3 regions of the Desulfitobacterium dichloroeliminans LMG P-21439 genome follow, and region 3 is predicted to be linked to each of the others. Evidence: riboswitches for the same ligand, from Rfam matches in the RefSeq annotation. Region 3 holds a riboswitch; each other region holds the start of a gene.

What was found. A riboswitch is a leader RNA that binds a small molecule or an ion and turns the genes downstream of it on or off. The one in region 3 is predicted to bind glycine.
Region 1: it holds a riboswitch for glycine, as region 3 does, so the genes downstream of both, gcvT (glycine cleavage system aminomethyltransferase GcvT) here and DESDI_RS16900 (alanine/glycine:cation symporter family protein) in region 3, are expected to answer to the same signal.
Region 2: it holds a riboswitch for glycine, as region 3 does, so the genes downstream of both, DESDI_RS04340 (ACT domain-containing protein) here and DESDI_RS16900 (alanine/glycine:cation symporter family protein) in region 3, are expected to answer to the same signal.

What each region holds. Positions count from the first base shown of each region.
Region 1 is NC_019903.1:2,830,067-2,835,679, reverse strand. It holds gene ileS (isoleucine--tRNA ligase) at 1-1,300, shown strand, start outside; gene DESDI_RS18440 (sugar diacid recognition domain-containing protein) at 1,541-2,401, shown strand; glycine riboswitch at 2,514-2,619, shown strand; glycine riboswitch at 2,621-2,696, shown strand; gene gcvT (glycine cleavage system aminomethyltransferase GcvT) at 2,786-3,883, shown strand; gene gcvH (glycine cleavage system protein GcvH) at 3,976-4,362, shown strand; gene gcvPA (aminomethyl-transferring glycine dehydrogenase subunit GcvPA) at 4,364-5,613, shown strand, end outside.
Region 2 is NC_019903.1:934,148-939,760, reverse strand. It holds gene DESDI_RS04350 (LytR/AlgR family response regulator transcription factor) at 68-796, shown strand; gene DESDI_RS04345 (PFL family protein) at 952-2,319, opposite strand; gene DESDI_RS04340 (ACT domain-containing protein) at 2,332-2,631, opposite strand; glycine riboswitch at 2,777-2,871, opposite strand; gene DESDI_RS04335 (flavodoxin family protein) at 3,098-3,685, shown strand; gene DESDI_RS04330 (IS1380-like element ISEcp1 family transposase) at 3,782-5,044, shown strand; partial or broken gene DESDI_RS04325 (nickel-dependent hydrogenase large subunit) at 5,252-5,613, opposite strand, start outside.
Region 3 is NC_019903.1:3,575,202-3,580,814, reverse strand. It holds gene DESDI_RS16910 (MBL fold metallo-hydrolase) at 1-282, opposite strand, end outside; gene DESDI_RS16905 (VOC family protein) at 402-776, shown strand; gene DESDI_RS16900 (alanine/glycine:cation symporter family protein) at 885-2,267, opposite strand; glycine riboswitch at 2,417-2,510, opposite strand; glycine riboswitch at 2,516-2,591, opposite strand; gene rnk (nucleoside diphosphate kinase regulator) at 2,966-3,382, shown strand; gene DESDI_RS16890 (glutamine--tRNA ligase/YqeY domain fusion protein) at 3,417-5,075, shown strand; gene DESDI_RS18150 (hypothetical protein) at 5,193-5,348, opposite strand; gene ybaK (Cys-tRNA(Pro) deacylase) at 5,389-5,613, opposite strand, start outside.

The DNA of each region.
Region 1 (5,613 bases), 750 kb from region 3:
AGGCTCAGATGCCTGGTTTATCCGTCCGGCTGAAGAATTCTTGCCGGAAGGCTTCGCTTGCTCCTGCGGTGGCAAGTCCTTCCGCAAAGAGACCGATATCATGGATGTTTGGTTCGATTCCGGTACCAGTCATACAGGGGTGTTGATGGAGCGAGAAGAGCTTGCTTGGCCTGCTGACCTTTACCTGGAAGGTTCGGATCAACATCGAGGCTGGTTCAATTCCTCCCTTTCGACATCTGTTGCTGCCTATGGCAAGGCCCCCTATAAAGCTGTCTTAACCCATGGCTTCATTGTGGATGAAAAAGGACGTAAAATGTCCAAGTCATTAGGTAACGGTGTGGATCCCTTACAAGTAGCCAAGGATATGGGTGCAGATATCCTCAGACTCTGGGTTTGTTCAACAGACTACAAAAACGACGTTGCAGCCTCGCCGCGGATTATGAAACAGATGACGGAAGCCTATCGTAAGATCCGTAACACCTTAAGATTCTTGCTCAGCAATCTCAATGACTTTGACCCTGTTAAGGATCGGGTCGCTTATGAGGAGTTGCCGGAAATCGACCGCTGGGCTTTGCTCCAACTGGGCAAAGTTATCGACCGTGTTTTGCAGGGATATGAAAAATATGAATTTCACTGGGTCTATCATACCGTTCATAACTTCTGTGCGGTAGAATTGAGCGCTATTTACTTGGATGTCGTCAAAGATCGCCTTTATGTAGAAGGTAAGGATTCCGCTCTGCGTCGCGCTTCTCAGACCGTACTCTATGATGTCCTTGATGCTCTTGTGCGCCTGATTGCTCCAGTATTAACCTTTACGGCAGATGAGATTTGGCCATATATCCCCGCCGTAGCTGAAGGCTCGAATATCCAAACCGAGGAAATGCCAAAAGTAAATCCCCGCTGGATGGATGAAGTTTTGGAGAAGAAATGGGACACTCTATTGGCTGTGCGTTCTGAAGCGACAAAAGCTCTCGAAAAGGCTCGTCAAGATAAGCTAATTAACCATTCTTTGACAGCTCGAGTCGAGATTTACCCGAATGCTGAACTCGAAGTATTCTTGAAGGCTATTCCGAACTTGGCGGAGATTTTTATTGTCTCTGAGGTTTATGTTCACCAGGCAGGAGAGGGAAAACCAGAAGGAATCACCATGGCGGAATCTATGGAAGAGCTTGGTATCGCAGTGAGCTCGGCAGCCGGTGAGAAATGCGAACGTTGCTGGATTTATGATACTAAAGTGGGTCAAGACCAAGACCATCCGAACTTATGCCCAAGATGCGCATCGGTGGTAAGCCATCTTTAAAACTTAGGTACTTGATTGCTTAGTTGCTAAAAAGACTTCCTGGAACCTACCAGGTAAGTCTTTTCTTTATATTAAAACCCAAATTAAAGTAGTTATTCACAATTAATTCCTCGAAATTATGGACAATTATTAGAAAAGTTAGTATTATTAAAAATGGTATTAGTATTGCGCGTTTTTAAATACTTTACGGCCCATTAAGGAGTTGACCCTAAGACGCACAGCAGAGGTGGGAGAGGGATTATGAAAAAAATTACGGCAAATCTGGCCAACCGAATTGTTGATTTAATTTACTCGGAAAGTGGGTACCATGGCATCGTCTGTGACCCCCAAGGCATTATTATCGCTGACTCAGCAAAGATACGTCTGGGAGTTTTACATACGGGCGCCCAGCGCATTATGAATACTTCAATCAACGAAATCAAAATTACAGCGGAAGATGAAGCCAATAGTTCAGGACAGGTCCGTGAGGGTTTGAATTTGGCGATTTTTTTAGAAGAAGAGAAAGTGGGTACCTTTGGAGTTGCAGGACCTCTTGCCATCGTATCTCCTGTAGCTAAGGTTGCGGCAGCCATGGTTGCTTATTTGCTGCGTGATGAAGAGCTGAAAGACATTCTTAAGAAGCATGTCGATCATATAGGGGAGTCTATAGAGCAAGCCGCAGGAGCCCTGGAAGAAATGGCTGCCTCTTCTGAGGAGGTTGCCAGTGTGAGCCAGACCGTGGCTACTGTCGCCCAAGAGGCTAAGCAGCAAGTAAAGGCTACAGAAGGGGTCACTGAATTTATTCGTCGTGTGTCGAAGCAAACGAATCTTTTAGGACTTAATGCGGCGATTGAAGCAGCCCGGGCCGGTGAACTGGGTAAAGGGTTCTCGGTGGTAGCCGGTGAAGTTCGAAAGCTAGCCGACGAAAGCAATCGTTCAGCTAATGAGATCAATGAGCTGTTGATGAAGTTTCAAGAAACCATGGAGGAAATCGTCAAGGGTGTATTCCAGAACAATGTGATTGCCCAAGAGCAAGCAAAAGCTACTCAAGAAATCGCTATGATGGTTCAAGAATTACAGCAGGTGGGCAATGATCTGAATGGTATCGCTCACAAGCTTTAAGAGGTAGACCATCGTTGATTCTACATAATAATTATTAGAATATAGGGGCAATGGTGTAGACGAATCTCCATTAGCTGACTATAATGAAAGCAGATAATCGAATAGGTTTCGAATGATTCCAGTAGGAGAGACTCATAGGTGAGCGCCGAAGGAGAAACGGCCAGAATGTCGCATCTATTCTGGGGGAAACTCTCAGGCAAAAGTACTGCTGGAAGACGAAACTCTGGAGAGCTTCTCAGATGAGAACACCAAAGGGGTAGCCGCAAGGTAATCTCTCAGGTTAAAGGACAGAGGTAACGCGACGCGTTATTCCCTCTGTTTTTTTATTTGTGTTCATCTTTTAAGCTGAATTAGCAAATACTCATACTTTAGGAGGTGGCTGAAGTGACAGAACTGAAAAGAACTCCGCTCTATGAAGAACATCAAAGGTTGGGAGCCAAGCTCATTGATTTTGGCGGTTGGGAGATGCCTGTCCAATATGCAGGAGTTATCGAAGAACACAAGGCCGTGCGCAATCAGGCAGGACTCTTTGATGTCTCTCACATGGGTGAAGTGGAGGTCGAGGGTCAGGATGCGCTTCCCTTTATTCAGTACATACTTACCAATGATCTATCCCGCCAGCAGGATGAGCAGATTCAATATTCCCCCATGTGCTATCCGGATGGAGGGATCGTAGATGATCTGCTCGTGTATCGGCTTCGTGAGAGTCATTACTTAATCGTCGTCAATGCCTCTAATACGGATAAAGATTTTGCTTGGATGCAGGAACAAGCTCAAGACTTTACCGTGAATCTGGTGAATCGTTCCCAAGAGTATGCGCAATTGGCCATACAAGGGCCCCAAGCGGAGAGGATTCTGCAAAAGTTGACAGGCATGGATTTGCAGGAAATTAAGTATTACTGGTTCAAGCAAGGGGAAGTGGATGGCGTTCCTTGTCTGGTTTCACGGACGGGGTATACGGGGGAAGATGGGTTTGAAGTTTACTTATCCCCTGAACAGGCATCACAAATGTGGCGGAGAATCTTAGAAGTGGGAAGTGAAGAAGGTGTGCAGCCCATCGGGCTCGGGGCTCGCGATACTCTACGTTTTGAGGCTCGCCTACCCTTATACGGCAACGAATTAGGTCCTGATATTACTCCTTTGGAAGCAGGACTTGGCTTCTTTGTAAAGATGGAGAAAAAGGATTTTATTGGCAAGGAGATTCTTTTGGCTCAGAAGGAAAAAGGTGTGCCCCGTAAGCTCGTCGGCCTAGAGATGATCGAGCGGGGGATTGCTCGTTCCCACTATCCTCTTCATAAGGAGGGTAAAGAAATTGGGTTCATTACTTCAGGCTCTTTTTCTCCTACCTTGAATAAAAACATTGCTTTAGGTCTTATTCCCTCGGAATATGCCCAAATAGGAGAAACACTCGATGTGATGATTCGAGGCAAAGCAGTCAAGGCTCAGATTGTGCCTTCTCAATTCTACAAGCGGCAAAAATAGGGATCTCACCATACCACTAACTTGAGTCGATGCCAGCGAACGTAAGCAATAATCAGGGACTAGAGTCCCGCATTATTAAGGAGGATGAATGTATGAATCCAGTGGAATTAAAGTACAGCAAATCTCATGAGTGGACTAAGGTAGAAGGAAATACGGTAGTTTTAGGAATCACGGAACATGCCCAAGAGAGCTTGGGGGATGTAGTTTTTGTTGAGTTACCGGAGAACGATACGACCGTGGTAACTGGGCAAGCTTATGGAACGGTGGAGTCTGTGAAGGCAGTATCGGATATCATCTCATCAGTCTCTGGCAAGGTCATCGAATTTAATCAAGAGGTCCTCGATTCTCCGGAACTTCTGAATAATGATCCCTATGGCGAGGGTTGGCTGGTTAAAGTAGAAGTGGATGACTTGAAAGATCTAGATGGATTAATGTCTGCCGCAGAATATGAAGCGTTTCTAGCGGAGGAGGGCCATTAACATGAATTATGTGCCGAACACAGTGGACCAGCAAGAACAGATCCTGGCCCGGATTGGAGTCAACTCCATTGAAGAGCTTTTTGCGGATATCCCAGAAAGCGTTCGGCGCCAAGCCCAATTAAAGATTCGGGAAGGTTTGTCTGAATATGAATTGGTGAAGTCGATGCAAGGACTTGCTGCCCAAAATACCACCGTTGAAGAGTATGACTCTTATCTGGGAGCAGGTGCCTATGAGCACTTCATTCCTAGTTATGTGGACCAGCTTCTGCTCCGTTCGGAGTTTTATACGGCCTATACCCCTTACCAACCGGAGATCAGCCAAGGGACCCTGCAAGCGATTTATGAGTTTCAGACCCTTGTTTGCGAATTAACGGGAATGGACGGGGCCAATGCTTCTATGTATGATGGAGCATCCGCCTTAGCTGAAGCAGCCTTAATGGCTTGCGATGCTACCCGTCGCAAGAAAGTGCTCGTGCCGCAAACCCTTCATCCGGAATATCGAGAAGTACTCCAAACCTATCTGCTTCCTCGGGGTGTAGAAATTGAGTCTATCTCCTCCAGCAACGGCGTTCTAAGACTCGATGAATTAGAAGCAGCGCTTAATCAAGAGGTGGGAGCAGTCTTGTTGCAAAGCCCCAATTTTTTTGGAGTTATTGAACAGGCTGAGGAAATTGGCAAGTTAGCCCACGCCAAGGGGGCACTGCTGGTCATGGCGGTGAACCCGGTATCCTTAGGGTTACTCAAATCTCCCGGAGAGCTCGGTGCGGATATCGTGGTGGGCGAAGGACAGCCTTTTGGCAATCCTTTGAACTTCGGAGGTCCTTATCTTGGTTTCTTAGCTTGTCGTGAGAAATACACACGTCGGATGCCTGGGCGGATTGTCGGAGCTACCAAGGATAAAAACGGTAAGAAGGGTTATGTACTCACCTTGCAGGCTCGGGAACAGCATATTCGTAGGGAAAAGGCAGCGTCTAATATCTGTTCGAATGAGGCCCTTTGTGCCCTAGCGTTTACCATTCATCTCTCGGGATTAGGGAAAAAAGGTCTCAAAGAGATGGCGCACCTTAATCTACAAAAAGCCCATTATGCGGCTCAAGAGATTGGGAAGCTCCCAGGAATGTCCTTAGCTTTCAGCGGCCCGTTTTTTCACGAGTTTGTGATCAAAACCGAGATCAGTCCTCAGAAAATCAATGAGCAGCTTTTGCAGCATAAGATTATCGGCGGTCTTGATCTGTCCCGTTTCTACCCGGA
Region 2 (5,613 bases), 980 kb from region 3:
ATTCAAACTATTCTCTGTTATTATGATAAAATATACTTGGGTTATATTAACACTAGGAGGCATCGTAGTGCTAAAGATTGCTATTTGTGATGATGATGTACAAGAGCTTACTCGTCTTACTAATCTAATGAAAAAATATCAAGCTGAGAAGAAAGCCACTATGAAATATGTGACTTTCTCCAATGCCATAGAACTTTTAGAAACCATGCGTAAAGGTATCTATGATGTCCTACTACTTGACATACTAATGCCTGGAGTAAATGGTATGGAGGCAGCTCATGAAATTAGGCGATTTGACAGTGAGGTAAGAATTATCTTCTTGACATCTTCACCTGAATTTGCAATTGAAAGCTATGCTGTCGATGCTTATTACTATTTACTCAAACCCTGTGCCCCAGAAAAGCTCTACCCTGTTCTGGATAGCCTTTTTCTGGATTCACATAAAGAAGAGGCTGCCTTAAATATTAAGACAGCCTCGGGAGTGATGCGTATACCCTTTAGTAGGCTAGAGTTTTTAGAAGTCATCAATAAGAAGCTATATTTTCACATCAATGATGGCAGTGTAAAAGAAATCTATGGTTCGCTCTCCGACTTTGAGCCTGAGCTACTGAGCCGTGAAGAGTTCGTTAAAGTGCACCGTTCGTGTATCGTAAATATGTGCTGTATACAGGAAATAAACGGCAGAGAACTTATTACATATGCTCATCAAAGCGCTCCTATATCAAGGCTACTTTACGGAAAAGTAAGAGAAGCTTATATGCAATATTTGTTTGTGGAAAAAGGGATCCAACCATAACTTCTCCTACTCATAAACTGTCACCTTTTTCTCTTATCTTAGTGTCCAGTTTATCATACCATTTCCAACCTCCAATTGTTGGGTATGTCTAACAATTGGGTGCAGTTCATCAAAGCTGCTTGTTCCTTTTTCTATATCTGCTATGTCCTCTTCACTTAATTCGACAGACTCGTGATCGGCGCCGGAATTCTGCCCCCGCGGCGGATAAAGTCACGGGAGGAAAAGGGATTAAGCCTAATGACCGGAGCTCCTCCCAACAGTCCACCAAATTCTACCCGCTCGCCGACCTTTTTGCCGATGGCGGGAATGACCCGCACCGCGGTTGTCTTCTTATTAATCATCCCAATAGCTGCTTCATCGGCTATAATACCGGCAATCGTCTCCGGCTCGACATCCCCGGGAATCGCAATCATATCCAAGCCCACGGAGCAGACACAAGTCATAGCCTCCAGCTTTTCAATGCTTAAAGCCCCCTCCTCTACCGCGCGAATCATGCCCGCATCTTCCGAGACAGGAATAAAGGCTCCGCTCAACCCTCCCACATGGGAGGAGGCCATGGCGCCACCCTTTTTCACGGCGTCATTGAGCAAGGCCAAGGCAGCGGTGGTTCCATGAGCTCCGCAGCGCTCCAGTCCCATATTCTCTAGAATTTCTGCCACACTATCCCCTACAGCTGGGGTAGGAGCTAAGGAAAGATCCACAATCCCAAAGGGTACATTAAGAACCTTGGAAGCCTCGCGACCGATGAGTTCACCCATGCGCGTAATCTTAAAGGCTGTGCGTTTAATCAGGTTGGCTATTTCCCCTAAATCCGCTTCCGGACTTTTCTTGACTGCATGGGCCACCACCCCGGGGCCACTAACCCCTACGTTGATCACCGTCTCCGGCTCACCTACCCCATGAAAGGCTCCAGCCATAAAGGGGTTATCTTCCGGCGCATTGCAGAAGACAACCAACTTGGCAGCGGCAATACCATCTTGGTCTGCAGTGCGTCGAGCGCATTCGAGGATGACTTCTCCCATGGTTAAAACCGCATCCATATTGATCCCGGTTTTCGTAGAACCGATATTTACCGAGGAGCAAACTCGTTTTGTTTCTGCTAAGGCTTGCGGAATCGCCGCGATGAGAGCCCGATCTCCTTTGGTTAATCCCTTTTGGACTAAGGCTGAAAAGCCTCCCAGAAAGTTGATTCCCACTACCTCTGCCGCTCGGTCCAGTGCCTTAGCTAAACGCACCATTTCTTCCGGGTTAAAGCTTGAACCGAGAAGAGCGATCGGGGTTACGGAAACCCGCTTGTTGACGATGGGAATTCCATAGCGAGCAGATAGACTTTCACCTACACTGACGAGATGCTCCGCTTGCTGAGTGATTTTATCATAGATCTTTTGTTCCACACGCTGAACATCATCTCCGGCACAATCCAACAAGCTAATACCCATAGTGATCGTACGGATATCGAGGTTCTCATTCTCAACCATCTCGATGGTTTGAAGTATTTCGTGGGGAGCGATATGCATTTTCATCCTTTTACCCCCTTAAACTCGATGCATGAATTCAAAAATATCTTCATGCTGAACATTGACTTTTAACCCACGGGGTTCTCCCTCACTCTGCAGCTGCTTGGTGAGATCCCCTAAAGATACGGACGCTTGGGCGACATCCACAATCATAATCATGGTGAAAAATCCCTGGAGGATCGTTTGGCTGAGATCTAAGACATTGATGGATTTTTCAGCTAAACGTCCGGTCAGCCAAGCGATAATGCCAATCTGATCCTTACCGAGAATGGAGATAATCACTCGGTTGGAAGTTTCTTTAGTACTTTCTAAGCTCATTTCCTTTACCCCTTTTCTTCTTGATTTTCTATCGTTCCCATTTTGAGCAATAAAAAAGAGTCAACTAAAAGTTTGACTCTGGTGAGCAAAGAGAATTCATTTAAGCGGCAACATCTAATGCAAGAATCGTAGCCAAAAGCGCCCAAATCTTTTCTCTGTCCTTTTGCCTGAGAGATTGGACAGTATCTTCTACTGTCTTGCCCCTTCGGCGTCCTTACGGAACTCTCCAGAGTTCTGTCCATTTCCAGTTTACCATCGGTTTTACACCCATGCACTCCTGAGAACTTCATCCAGTCCTATTTACTTATATCGTATTATAAACACAATCACTAAAAAAATGCAAACCCAGAACTGATCTCATAATCTTCACAGTTAATTGTTAGCTAGTGAAAAATAAGTACAATCAAAAACGCAGCTGTTATAATGAAGTTATAGATAATAACTAATAAATTGGAGTTGATAAAAAATGAACGTCATCGCGGTAAATGGTAGTCCACGAAAAAAGTGGAATACTGCAACACTCTTACAAGAAGCGCTCAAGGGAGCTCAATCAGTCGGTGCGGAGACCGAATTGGTTCATCTTTATGACTTAAACTTCAAAGGCTGTATCAGTTGCTTTATATGTAAACAGAGGAACACTAAGTATCTCGGCCATTGCGCCTTAAAAGATGATCTTACCCCTCTCTTAGAGAAAATCCTCATAAGTGATGTCCTGTTGCTGGGTTCCCCAATCTACTTCGGCAATGTTACCGGAGAAATGCGCTCTTTTTTAGAACGGTTGTATTTCTCTAACCTAAGCTATAATGAAGGCCAACGTAGCGTATTTCAAGGCAAGATAGCTTCAGGATTTATCTATACAATGAATCTCCCGGAAAGCAATTCACAGCAGATGGGTTACGAATTCTTATATAATGGCAACGCGCGCAGTCTAGAACTCCTAAATGGACCTACAGAATATCTACTTCCTAGATTCTACGTCAGTACTTCAAAAAGCATAATCAAAGCCTTGATAAATATGCGTTCCTTCGAAATTCAGCTTTCACCCATTGGGTGAAAGAAAAGTGCTCAAAAATATGTTAAATTATCAGCTTTTATGACTCGATATATGGTAAAATAATAGTAAGAAAAGTAGTAAAAAGGGGTTCTAATTATGATTAATAAAATTGATTTCAAAGCTAAGAATCTAACATCAAATGCAGGTCTTTTTCTGCTCCTTGAGAATGCAAAAAGCAATGGGATTTTTGATTTTATTGAAAATGACCTCGTATTTGATAATGACTCAACAAATAAAATCAAGATGAATCATATAAAGACCATGCTCTGCGGTCACTTCATTGGCATTGATAAGTTAGAACGTCTAAAGCTACTTCAAAATGATCCCCTCGTCAACGAGTTTGATATTTCCGTAAAAGAACCTGAAACAGTGTCACGGTTTCTAGGAAACTTCAACTTCAAGACAACCCAAATGTTTAGAGACATTAATTTTAAAGTCTTTAAAAAACTGCTCACTAAAAGTAAATTGACATCCATTACGATTGATATTGATAGTAGTGTAATTAACGTAGAAGGTCATCAAGAAGGTGCGTCAAAAGGATATAATCCTAAGAAACTGGGAAACCGATGCTACAATATCCAATTTGCATTTTGCGACGAATTAAAAGCATATGTTACCGGATTTGTAAGAAGTGGCAATACTTACACTGCAAACGGTGCTGCGGAAATGATCAAAGAAATTGTTGCTAACATCAAATCAGACGATTTAGAAATTTTATTTCGAATGGATAGTGGCTACTTTGATGAAAAAATTATCGAAACGATAGAATCTCTTGGATGCAAATATTTAATTAAAGCCAAAAGTTATTCTACACTCACCTCACAAGCAACGAATTCATCAATTGTATTCGTTAAAGGAGAAGAAGGTAGAGAAACTACAGAACTGTATACAAAATTAGTTAAATGGGAAAAAGACAGAAGATTTGTCGTATCTCGCGTACTGAAACCAGAAAAAGAAAGAGCACAATTATCACTTTTAGAAGGTTCCGAATACGACTACTTTTTCTTTGTAACAAATACTACCTTGCTTTCTGAAAAAGTAGTTATATACTATGAAAAGCGTGGTAATGCTGAAAACTATATCAAAGAAGCCAAATACGACATGGCGGTGGGTCATCTCTTGCTAAAGTCATTTTGGGCGAATGAAGCCGTGTTTCAAATGATGATGCTTTCATATAACCTATTTTTGTTGTTCAAGTTTGATTCCTTGGACTCTTCAGAATACAGACAGCAAATAAAGACCTTTCGTTTGAAGTATGTATTTCTTGCAGCAAAAATAATCAAAACCGCAAGATATGTAATCATGAAGTTGTCGGAAAACTATCCGTACAAGGGAGTGTATGAAAAATGTCTGGTATAATAAGAATATCATCAATAAAATTGAGTGTTGCTCTGTGGATAACTTGCAGAGTTTATTAAGTATCATTGCAGCAAAGATGAAATCAATGATTTATCAAAAATGATTGAAAGGTGGTTGTAAATAATGTTACAATGTGTGAGAAGCAGTCTAAATTCTTCGTGAAATAGTGATTTTTGAAGCTAATAAAAAACACACGTGGAATTTAGGTACATTATTAATAAACTCGAGGATAGTGATAAGATAACCGCGATAGCGGTTGATTTTATCGGCATCCACGTGCATGGTACACCCTCCGGGTACAATCCCGTGCCCATGGGGAGCCTTGCCCCCGAAAACTCCGAACGCCGCATGTGCATACCGAGAAACTTCGATGGCTTGGAAATAATGATCAGTCATACGTTGATCTTCTTGGGGAGTAAGGCGAATATCTCCCTCCAAATGAGGTAGGAAGGGGGGGATGTCGGGGCCTTTGAAATAATCAGGCATGCTCAGAAGGTAGAAATGACGGAGATGATTCTGCAGGAAATCACTACCCATAATAAGATTGCGGAGGACCAATCCGTTCGGTG
Region 3 (5,613 bases):
GGTAATGTTTTCGGTAGAGGGGGGAAGATTAGGATTCCCCTTGATGTCCGAGCTCAAAATATAGTGGATATGGGGATGCTCTTTCTGCCATAGGAATATTTCCGGATTGAAATGGTCCTGATGGACATGGGACGTAAAGACATAGATTTTTTTAGTCGCTGGGAATTGGATGGGACCTTCATAATAGTCAAAGACCAGAAGGGACTGGTCTGACTCCACTATGAAACCACTGTGACGGATATATTCAATGGTTAAGCCAAAGCTTTTTACAGGAGTTTTCATGAGACGCCTCCGTTCCTTAGATATTAAAAAGATGTTTGTGTTCTCTCTTAAAAATTACTACACTATGGATGAGGGTGCAATATGAAGATAAGTCAACATGAAAAAAGGGGGATTATGCTATGAAGTTTAAATTTACCCACAATAATTTTAATGTGCTGAATCTCGAGAAAAGCCTAGCTTTCTATCAAGAAGCCCTAGGATTCAAGGAAGTAAGGAGAATTGCCCCGGAAAGCGGTGAATTTATCCTCGTCTACTTAGGTGACGGAGTAAGTACCCATACCCTGGAACTTACTTGGCTAAGAGACCGGAATGAACCCTATAATCTTGGTGAAAATGAATTTCATCTCGCCCTCATGGTGGATGATTACGAAGCTGCTCATGAGCATCATCAAAAGATGGGCTGCATCTGTTACGAAAATGAAGCGATGGGGATATATTTTATTAACGATCCCGACAATTATTGGCTAGAGATTTTGCCGGGTTCCAAGACCTAATGAGCAATTGTCTGACCTCACCGATGGAGAATTAAAAGCGAAAGGGTCCTGATTTACACTAGGTAAATCAGGACCCTTCTTTGTTAGAATCAGAACTATTTTCAGTGATTATTTATTCTCGATGACAGGGATAGGCTCCTTTGAGATTTCATCCAAACAATCTTCCCAGAGATACTTCTTCGTCTCTGATACAATCACACCGCTTAAAAGCAAGAGGGCTATAAGGTTTGGAATGGCCATCATTGCGTTCATGGCATCAGCAAGATCCCAGACGAATTGGAGGGTGACAATCGAGCCCAGGAAGACGGCTAGTACCCAGAGAAGGCGATAAGGAAGAATACCCTTTTTGCCCAAGAGGTATTCAACGGCTCGTTCACCATAATAAGACCAACCGAGGATTGTCGAAAATACGAAGGTTAAGAGTCCAAAGGTTAAAACGATTGAACCAACGACAGGAATCTCATTAAAGGCCATCGTTGTTAAATCGCCACCCTTTAACCCTTCTGCAGCGGTTGGATTTTTGATGATACTGCTGACGACAACCAGACCGGTCATTAAGCACACGACAACGGTATCCCAAAAGGTTCCCGTAGCCGAGACGAGAGCTTGACGAACTGGGTTTCTCGTTTGAGCAGCTGCGGCCACGATGGGAGCGGAACCTAAACCGGATTCATTAGAGAAAAGACCGCGGGCGATACCATAACGAGCGGCCATGATGACACTGGCACCGACGAAGCCGCCGCCGGCAGCGGTCGGAGTAAAGGCGGATTCACAAATCAAAGTAACGGCAGGCCATACGTATTGGGAATTCATAATCAGAATGATGATACAACCTAGGACGTAGGCAATCGCCATAAAGGGGACGAACTTTTCACAGACGCGAGCGATGGATTTTACCCCGCCAATGATGACAATTCCTGTCAGGGAAGCTAAGAAAATGCCCGTAATAATGGGATTGATCTGGAATTGGTTATCCAGCATACCGGAGATAGAATTAGCTTGAGTCATATTACCAATACCAAAGGCAGCAATGGATGTAAAGATGCTGAACAGAACCGCGAGCCATTTCATGCCCAGGCCTCTTTCTAGGGCATACATAGGACCGCCGAGCATAGTGCCATCCGATGTTTTGACCCGATATTTTACAGCAAGTAAGGCCTCGCCATATTTGGTGGCAATACCGAATACCCCAGTCAGCCAGCACCAAAGCACAGCGCCGGGGCCACCCAGGGCAACTGCCGTTGCTACGCCGACGATATTACCGGTACCGATGGTTGCCGCCAGAGCAGTCGTCAGGGCCCCGAATTGGCTGACATCTCCAGCAGCATCTGGGTCCTTCGTGAGAGAAAGTTTAATCCCTTTGAAAATATACCTCTGTATGAAACGAGTACGGAAGGTGAGGAATAAGTGCGTACCAAACAGCAAAACAAGAATCGGTGGTCCCCAGAGGTAGCCGTTCAACCAGATGATAAAGTTATGCAAGGCCTCCATAGTTTTTTCTCCTCCTTTAATCTAGGTATCTGCCCCTGCAACCACCAAACGGGGTTGCGCTTTCTATATAAAAAAGAGCCAATCGTAGTGATTGACTCTGAGTAGGCGGATGATGGGTGCAAAATAGGAGAATGCTTAATAGCAATCCCTAGTTAACCTCTGTCCTTTTGCCTGAGAGATTTACAACACATCATTGTATTGCCCCTTCGGCGCCCTTAATTGAGTCTCTCCAGAGTGCTGTCAATTTCCGGTCTTCGACAGGTTCCTGTCACCTGAAAGTTTTGCTTCTTCGGCGGGCGTGAGCCCTTCTCCCGTAAATCTCATCCAGCAAATATTAAGTTAATGATTATCTGACTTTTCTGATTTGTTCAGCATCTTTAAGGAGATATTTATTATTATAAATAAACTATCCATTTTATTCAAGATATTTTAAGAAGAAGAGCTGTAAGTAAAAAATAATTTTTCGAGTGCATCCTAACTCGATGACTTGCCTGAAATCCACAGAAGGATGCCAATAAACCATGGAGGTAGCATAGAGGAAGTAGATATTGCGACTACAGATATTTACTTATTTTAGGAAATAGTATATACTAAGGACAGTGTGTAATCCCTTTTTTTCGAAATTCATAACCATTATTAGCGGCTATCTGGCGATAGTCGCTCTATATTTATCACAAGAAAAGGAAGGTTCAGGAGAAATGAGAAGGAAAATTAGTATCACAGCCGTTGATCAGGAGCGTCTCTTAAAACTTATCAATAAGGAGAGAGAGTTTGGCAGCGCTAAAAACCAGGATTACCTAAAAAATCTTGAGCAGGAATTGAATAATGCGGATGTGGTATCCTCTGCAGAAATTCCTCGTGATGCCATTACTATGAATACCCAAGTAATGCTTAAGGATATGGAGTCAGGAGAAGAAACTACATATACCTTGGTTTATCCTGAGGATGCTGATTTATTGGAGGATAAGATTTCCGTCCTTGCCCCTGTAGGGACAGCTATACTTGGTTATCGTCAAGGGGATACCATTGACTGGAAAGTCCCTGATGGCGTGGTTCGCCTCAAAGTCGAAAAGATTGTTTATCAACCTGAGGCTGCCGGAGACTATGATTTATAGGCCTTAGAACATTCTACAGGAAAGGTTGATATCCATGGACAACGAAAACAAATCTTCCAATTTTCTACGTCATATAATTCTTGAGGATCTGCGGTCAGGAAAAGTAGATCATATCTATACACGGTTCCCCCCCGAACCTAATGGGTATTTACATATTGGACATGCAAAATCCATCTGTTTAAATTTTGGCTTGGGTGACGAATTTAAAGGGAAAACAAACTTGCGTTTTGATGATACTAACCCGGTCAAGGAAGATACGGAATACGTCGAGTCAATTAAAGAAGATGTAAAGTGGCTGGGATTTGAATGGGATAATCTTTTCTTCGCCTCTGATTATTTTGAGGAGATGCATAAAAGGGCAGTGCTCTTGATTAAGAAGGGTAAGGCTTATGTTTGCGATTTAACAGCTGAAGAGATGCGTAAAAGCCGTGGTACCCTGACGGAAGCTGGTCAAGAAAGTCCTTATCGGAACCGAAGCGTGGAAGAGAACCTCGACCTATTTGCAAGAATGAGGCAAGGAGAATTTAAGGACGGAGAAAAGATTCTGCGGGCGAAAATTGATATGTCCTCACCGAATATCAACCTGCGTGATCCGGCGTTGTATCGGATTGCCCATGCAAGCCATCATAATACAGGGGATACCTGGTGTATTTATCCCATGTACGATTTTGCCCATCCTTTGGAAGACGCTATCGAAGGAATAACTCATTCCATTTGCACCTTAGAGTTTGAGGATCATCGTCCTCTCTATGACTGGGTGGTAAGGGAATGTGAGATGGAAAATACCCCGCATCAATATGAATTTGCCCGCTTGAATATGACCAATACAGTTATGAGCAAGCGTAAACTAAAACAGCTGGTGGATGAGAAAGTTGTGGATGGGTGGGATGATCCTAGGATGCCGACCATCTCAGGATTGCGACGTCGGGGCTATACCCCAGAGGCCATTCGTGCCTTTGCTCAAGCCATCGGTGTGGCCAGATCAGAAAGTTTAGTTGATTCAAAAATGTTGGAGCACTTTATTCGTGAGGACCTGAAGCTCAGAGTACCTCGACCCATGGCGGTGATCAGACCCTTGAAAATCGTCATCACCAATTACCCAGAGGGTCAAGTGGAGATGCTGGATGCCGATAATAATAAAGAGAATCCAGAGATGGGCAAACGCCAGATTCCTTTCTCTCGCGAAATCTTCATAGAACAAGATGATTTTATGGAAACACCTCCGCCAAAATACCATCGACTTTATCCGGGTAACGAGGTGCGCTTAATTGATGCTTACTTCATTAAGTGTGAAGAGGTCATTAAGGATGAAGTGGGTACTATTGTAGAGATTCATTGTACTTATGATCCGGAAACTAAAAGTGGCACCGGATTCACCGGGCGTAAGGTAAAGGGAACTATTCATTGGGTAGAAGCTACTCAGGCAGTTCCTGCTGAGTTTCGCCTTTATGATGCGTTAATCCTTGATGATAGGGAAGAAGAGGAAGGGAAAACCTTCTTGGATTATCTCAACCCCAACTCTTTGGAAATCTTACAAGGATTTGTCGAACCCCATATGAGAGCGGCAAGACCACAGGATAAGTTCCAATTCCCCCGTCATGGTTACTTTAACGTTGATCCAAAATATACGACTCCTGAAAAGTTAGTGTTTAACCTAATTGTTTCTCTGAAGAGCTCCTTTGTCATCAAATAAGGCGGCAATGTGAGCATTAATATGGGATAGTCGGTGTAACTCATTGAACTTCAATGGAAATAGAAGAGGCGTTGCCCACGAAGGATTCTTCGTGAGGCAACGCCTCTTTGTGCATTCTTATTTCTCTTTATAGAGGATCAGAACGTAATGCTCCAAGAAGGCTTTCCATTGAATCTCAAGAATTTCAATCTTGCCCTCATTCTCTTGCAAAAAGTGGTTTAGTTTCTTTTCCAGTCCACCTTGCCGAAAGGCTTGGATGATCTTAACCTTCATTGCACTATCCTCCCCTTAGGTACTGCTCTACAGCTTTTATTTAGTCTAAAGTAGCAAAATGCGCAATTGCACCTACTTGTCCTTGTGTGGCTTTAAGCAAATCTTGGGCGCGAACATAGATTTGCAGTCCCCGTGTCCCTGCGCTGATGGCGATTTTCTCGTGCATCAAGATATCTTCCTGAAAAAATACGGGATACTTCTTCTTGGTACCTAAGGGTGATACACCACCTCGGATATAACCGGTCAAAGGCTGTACTTCTTTGAG